2 linked regions of the Labilibaculum antarcticum genome follow. The protein of the gene in region 1 interacts with the protein of each later gene in a pairwise test. Links are inferred from orthologs where the notes say so. Each region holds a gene or a part of one and is shown on either strand. Other genes may lie near its edges. The genes, in order: odhB and lpdA.

What was found.
Region 2: the proteins of odhB (region 1) and lpdA interact in binary tests that used the Escherichia coli proteins (3 or more experiments, as listed by UniProt). The link is inferred for Labilibaculum antarcticum from one-to-one orthologs.

Annotation. Positions count from the first base shown.
Region 1 is NZ_AP018042.1:3,432,601-3,435,763, reverse strand. Bases 281-3,107 are described here. They hold odhB (2-oxoglutarate dehydrogenase complex dihydrolipoyllysine-residue succinyltransferase), read left to right. Parts: upstream 281-985; coding sequence 986-2,230; downstream 2,231-3,107. Other genes in these bases: ALGA_RS13620 (Nramp family divalent metal transporter), read left to right, coding at 2,416-3,107; ALGA_RS13630 (2-oxoglutarate dehydrogenase E1 component), read left to right, coding at 281-901. Also shown: more of ALGA_RS13630, read left to right, coding at 1-280; more of ALGA_RS13620, read left to right, coding at 3,108-3,163. UniProt on the Escherichia coli protein: E2 component of the 2-oxoglutarate dehydrogenase (OGDH) complex which catalyzes the second step in the conversion of 2-oxoglutarate to succinyl-CoA and CO(2).
Region 2 is NZ_AP018042.1:3,085,422-3,088,578, forward strand. What follows is about bases 166-2,986. They hold lpdA (dihydrolipoyl dehydrogenase), read left to right. Parts: upstream 166-789; coding sequence 790-2,184; downstream 2,185-2,986. Other genes in these bases: ALGA_RS12180 (metal ABC transporter permease), read left to right, coding at 166-712; uvrA (excinuclease ABC subunit UvrA), read right to left, coding at 2,355-2,986. Outside these bases: more of ALGA_RS12180, read left to right, coding at 1-165; more of uvrA, read right to left, coding at 2,987-3,157. UniProt on the Escherichia coli protein: Lipoamide dehydrogenase is a component of the glycine cleavage system as well as of the alpha-ketoacid dehydrogenase complexes.

The sequences.
Region 1 (3,163 bases):
ATATGGATATGCTTTGGCTCATCCTACCGGACTGACTATTTGGGAAGCCCAGTTTGGTGATTTCCATAATGTTGCTCAGGCAGTTATCGACCAATACATAAGTGCTGCCGAAGACAAGTGGGGCATAAAAAATGGTTTGGTAATGTATTTGCCGCATGGATACGAAGGTCAGGGAGCAGAACATTCAAGTGCAAGAATGGAGCGATTCCTTACTTTATGTGCAAACAACAACATGCAAATTATAAACCCAACGACACCTGCCAACTTGTTTCACATGTTACGAAGACAAGTGAAACGTGATATACGGGTTCCGTTGATTTGCTTCACACCAAAAAGTCTGCTTCGTCATGCAAAATGTGTTTCGAAAATGGATGAATTGGCCAAAGGACAGTTTCAAGAAGTTATTGACGACAATAATATAATTGCAGAAGAAGTTCGCCGCGTTGTTTTCTGTTCCGGAAAAATCTATTACGATTTACTGGCCCGAAAAGAAGAATTATTTGCTCAGGATATCGCCTTGGTTCGAGTGGAACAATTGTATCCCTTTCCTGAGAAACAGATTGATCAAGTTTTGAATCGATATCCAAATGCCCTTCTTCATTTGTGGGTTCAGGAAGAACCTGAAAACATGGGAGCCTGGCAATTTGTCAACTACCAGTTTAAAAACAAGGATGTTAAACTGGTTCCTGTTGCACGCCAATCTAGTGGCAGTCCGGCAACCGGATTGAATAAGATTCATTTGGCAGGACAAAACGAAATTATAAACAAGGTATTTCGAAAATGCAATTGCGATCGAAAACTGAAATATTGCGGATTGCAATGTGTGGAAGGCAGTTCTCATGCAGACATCCTGCTTCAGCACGAATATTTTGCAGAGAAAAAAAGTAAGTTAATCATGTAAACCAAAAGACCCAAATACAAAGTATCAAGACAAGTAGCAGGTTTAGTGACTTTTACCCGATGATAAAACAATAATACAATAAAGATGATCGAAATTAAAATACCTAGTCCCGGAGAATCCATTTCCGAAGTAGAAATAGCCAACTGGTTTGTTGCAGAGGGTGACATTGTTGAAAAGGATCAGGAAATTGCAGAAGTTGAATCGGATAAAGCGACTCTGACTCTTATTGCTGATGAAGGTGGTAAAATTCAGATCATGGCGCAGGAAGGCGATACGGTTGCTGTTGGATCGGTTGCCTGCAAAATTGACACCAGTTTTGCAGGAGAAGCATCTGCTTCCTCTGCTCCTAAAGAAGCCAAAAAAGAAGTTCCTGCTGAAAAGACTGCACCTGTAGTTGCATCCGAATCAAAAACCAAAAATTCGGAAACATACAAGGATGTTAAAATTTCTCCTGTTGCGAAAAAATTGATGGAAGAAAATCACCTTTCGGTTGATGATGTTATTGCAGGCATTCAACGATTGTCGAAAAAAGACATTCAGGCGGTAGTTGACAATTCAGGAAATCAACCGGTAATTCCAACTCAAAACACAAGCATTTCAAGAGAAGTCAAACGCACAAAAATGACTAATCTTCGGAAGAAGTTGGCCGCTCGTTTGGTTTCTGTAAAGAATGAAACTGCCATGCTAACTACTTTTAATGAAGTAGACATGACTGCGGTAATGGCATTGCGAAGCAAGTATCAAAAGAAATTTGTAGAAACTCACGATATTAAGCTGGGCTTTATGTCCTTCTTTACCAAAGCGGCTTCGGAGGCTTTAAAGCTTCACCCGTCGGTAAATTCGATGATGGATGGTGAGGAGATTGTATCTCCTGAATACACCGATATTGCTATCGCGGTGCAAACACCAAAAGGATTGATGGTTCCGGTAATCCGAAACATCGAAACCTTAGGTTTGGCAGATATCGAAAAGGAATTAATGAGATTGGCCAACAAAGCCCGTACGGGTAAAATCAGTTTGGATGAAATGACTGGCGGAACTTTTACCATTACCAATGGTGGTGTGTTTGGCTCTCTATTGAGTACTCCAATTATCAATCCTCCACAATCGGGCATTTTGGGCATGCACAATATTGTTGAGCGACCCATTGCTGTAAACGGCAAGGTAGAAATTCGCCCAATGATGTACATCGCTCTATCCTACGATCATCGTGTGATTGATGGTAAGGATTCAGTTGGTTTCTTAGTTAAGATGAAGGAAATGATTGAAAATCCACAAAAAATGCTGTTCGGAGGAAAAGATCCGGATTCATTATTGCTGGGGATATAATCTCCCGATTTGAATCTTTCATTGCATAACAAAATACAAACCGGAAGTTAATACAGCTTCCGGTTTGCATTTTGAAAAAAAGTGCTCCCCCCATCCTAATTCTATCAGAAATTGAACACGCTTTCTAAAATAGCATTCAGTCTTGGGATAATTGTATCAACTTACTTTTAATAACAGAACAAATAATGTTTAAATCATTAAGGAATATTGACAAGAAAGGTTACAAACCACAACATGGAGCCTTGGATATATTCAAATACATTGGTCCCGGGCTATTGGTGACCGTCGGATTTATCGATCCGGGCAACTGGGCTTCGAACCTTGCTGCAGGAGCAGACTATGGTTATGCATTATTATGGATGGTAAGTCTTTCTACCATCATGTTGATATTTCTGCAACACAATGTAGCGCATTTGGGCATTGCTACAGGACTTTGTCTTTCGGAGGCTACCATGATTTACATTAAACCTGTCTATTCAAAATTGATTCTTTCATCGGCTATGCTGGCTTCTATTTCAACCTCGCTGGCCGAAATACTGGGAGGAGCTATCGGCTTAAATATGCTGTTTGATTTACCCATAAGAGCCGGAGCTTTGCTGGTCACCATATTCGTTATGATTATGCTGTATACCAATGCATACCGAATGATTGAGAAATGGATTATCGCATTTGTATCGGTGATTGGTTTGTCGTTTTTTTATGAACTATCGCTGGTAGATATTGATTGGAACAGTGCCATGACAGGATGGGTAACTCCAAGCTTCCCTCAAGGTTCGATGCTTGTAATTATGAGTGTATTGGGAGCTGTTGTAATGCCTCACAACTTGTTTCTTCATTCGGAAATTATTCAAAGCCGGCAATGGAATCTGAAAGATGAGAAAATCATAAAAAAGCAATTGAAATTTGAGTTTCTGGATACCTTCGTATCAATGA
Region 2 (3,157 bases), 350 kb from region 1 along the record:
TGCTTCCTTTGGAGGAATTGGTTTGGCTTGGTATTTAGGATTGAATCCGGTATTTGGTGCGGCTGTTTTTGGGGTTTTATCTGCTTTAGGAATAGAGTGGCTTTCGAAAAAAACAGATGTGAGACAAGATTCGGTTATTGGAATTTTATGGGCTTTGGGAATGGCATTGGGAATTATTTTTATTTATATGACTCCTGGTTATGCACCAAATTTAATGAGTTTTCTGTTTGGAAATATTTTAACGGTGGGAGCCTTGGATTTGTATCTGCTCTTAGGTTTATGCCTAATCACAATTGCAATCTTTCTCTTTTTGCTACGGCCTATTTTGTTTGTTGCTTTCGATGAAGAGTTTGCACGAACACAGAAAGCTCCGGTTCAGTTTTTAAACTATTTAATGATATCATTAGTGGCTTTGGCCATTGTTTTAAATATTAGAGTGGTTGGAATTATTTTGGTGATCTCGTTTTTGACAATACCACAGACAATTGCGAATATGTTCACAAGCGATTTTAAGAAAATGATTCTGGGATCTATAGCATTTGGTATTCTGGGTTCGTTTATTGGTTTGCTGGTTTCTTATCGCATTAATGCACCATCGGGAGCCACTATTATCTTTTCATTTGTGATCCTGTTTATTGTGGCGAAAATTGTTCAATTGGCAATGATTTCGGCAAAACGTAAGAAAAGCAGTCTGATGCAATCGGATAGATGAAGGTAAATCATCAGAATAAAAAAGAAAATATAACTTAGTAAAGCATAATTTATACTAACATAAAGAACAAAATAAAAATGAGTTACGATTTAATAGTAGTCGGAAGCGGTCCAGGTGGTTACGTAGCCGCCATTCGCGCTTCACAATTGGGTTTGAATGTTGCAGTTGTTGAACGAGCCGAATTAGGTGGAATTTGTTTGAACTGGGGGTGTATTCCAACAAAATCTTTGCTGAAATCAGCACAGGTATTTGAATATATGAAACACGCCGGTGATTATGGATTAGTTGTCGATGGTGAGGTTAAACCTGATTTTGAAAAGGTTGTTTCTCGTAGTCGCGGCGTTGCCGAAAAAATGAGTGGTGGAATTCAGTACCTGCTAAAAAAGAACAAAATTGAGGTAATCAATGGTTTTGGTAAGTTGGTGGGAAATAAAACTGTTGAAGTAACTGCTGAAGATGGAAGTAAATCCAATCATGAAGCAAAGCATATTATTTTGGCAACAGGAGCACGTTCCCGTGAATTGCCAAATCTACCACAGGATGGAAAAAACATTATTGGATATCGTAAAGCTTTAACTTTGGATAAATTGCCTGAATCAATGATTATTGTTGGTTCTGGAGCAATTGGATCTGAGTTTGCTTACTTTTATTCAACCATGGGAACTAAGGTAACTTTGGTAGAATTCTTACCAGAAATTCTTCCTGTAGAAGATGAGGAAGTGTCTAAGCAAATGGGACGCAGCTTTAAGAAGAATAAGATCAAAGTCATGACTAATTCTACTGTTGAATCAGTAGAAGGATCTGATGGTGATTTAAAAGTTAATATCAAGAATAAAAAGGGTGAAATTGAAGTGCATGAGTGCGAAATTGTACTTTCAGCAGTAGGAATTGCACCAAATACTGAAAATATTGGCTTGGAAGAGGTAGGAGTCGCAACTGAAAATGGCAGAGTTCTGGTTGATGAATATTTTAGAACCAATGTGGAAGGCGTTTATGCGATTGGAGATATTCTAAAAGGTCCTGCTTTGGCTCACGTTGCATCGGCAGAAGGAATTTGCTGTGTTGAGAAAATTGCTGGAATGAATGTAGAACCAATCGATTATACTACAATTCCAGGATGTACTTATACAGTTCCAGAGGTTGCATCAATGGGATTAACTGAGAAAGCTGCGAAAGAAGCTGGTTACGAATTAAAGATTGGTAAATTTCCTTTCTCTGCATCGGGAAAAGCAAGTGCTTCCGGAGCAAACGAAGGATTCGTTAAATTAGTATTTGATGCTAAATATGGCGAATTGCTTGGAGCTCATATGGTTGGTGCTAATGTAACCGAAATGATTGCAGAGTTAGTAACTGCACGTAAGCTGGAAACAACTGGTCACGAATTGATTAAAGCAATTCATCCACACCCAACTATGTCGGAGGCCATTATGGAAGCTGCTGCAGCTGCTTATGGTGAGGTAATTCACATCTAAAAGATCTGAATAATAATAGTAGATAAAAGAGGGCGCCCAAAAATGGGTGCCCTTATTTTTTACCAGAATATTATTTTTTGTGTAAGGCTATTTCAGAACGAGACATCAAAAAACAAAAAAGAGGATGACCTAATTTTGGACACCCTCTTCATTACAATTTTATGTGTATATTATTTCATCTCCTCTTTTAAAAATTGGGCTGTAAATGATTTTTCACATTTCACTAAATCTTCCGGTGTTCCTTCAAATAGAATTTCACCGCCATTTCGGCCACCTTCAATTCCAATATCAATTACATGATCGGCAACCTTAATCACATCTATATTGTGCTCTATTACGATTACTGTATTTCCTTTATTCACCAAACGGTTTAACACCTCAAGCAAAACTCTCACATCTTCGAAATGCAAACCTGTAGTTGGTTCATCCAAAATATACATGGTTTGTCCGGTATCTCTTTTTGCCAGTTCTGTCGCCAATTTCACTCTTTGCGACTCACCTCCGGAAAGTGTTGTTGATGGCTGGCCTAAAGTAACGTATCCCAATCCAACATCCTGCAAAACTTTCAGCTTAATTAAAATAGAAGGAATGTGTTCAAAAAATTCTACTGCCTGATTGATGGTCATATCCAACACATCACCAATAGATTTTCCTTTGTAACGAACCTCTAATGTTTCCCTGTTGTATCGCTTTCCGTTGCACGCATCGCAATGCACGTAAACATCAGGAAGAAAATTCATTTCGATGGAACGAACTCCGGCTCCCTTACAGGTTTCGCATCGACCACCTTTCACATTAAATGAAAATCGACCTGCTTTGTATCCGCGAATTTGTGATTCAGGCAATTTCTCGTATAATTTTCTTACATCACCAAACAAATTGGTATAGGTAGCAGGATTAGATCTTGGTGTACGACCTAATGGCGATTGATTCACTTCTACTACTTTGTCGACATTCTTAATTCCGCTAATTT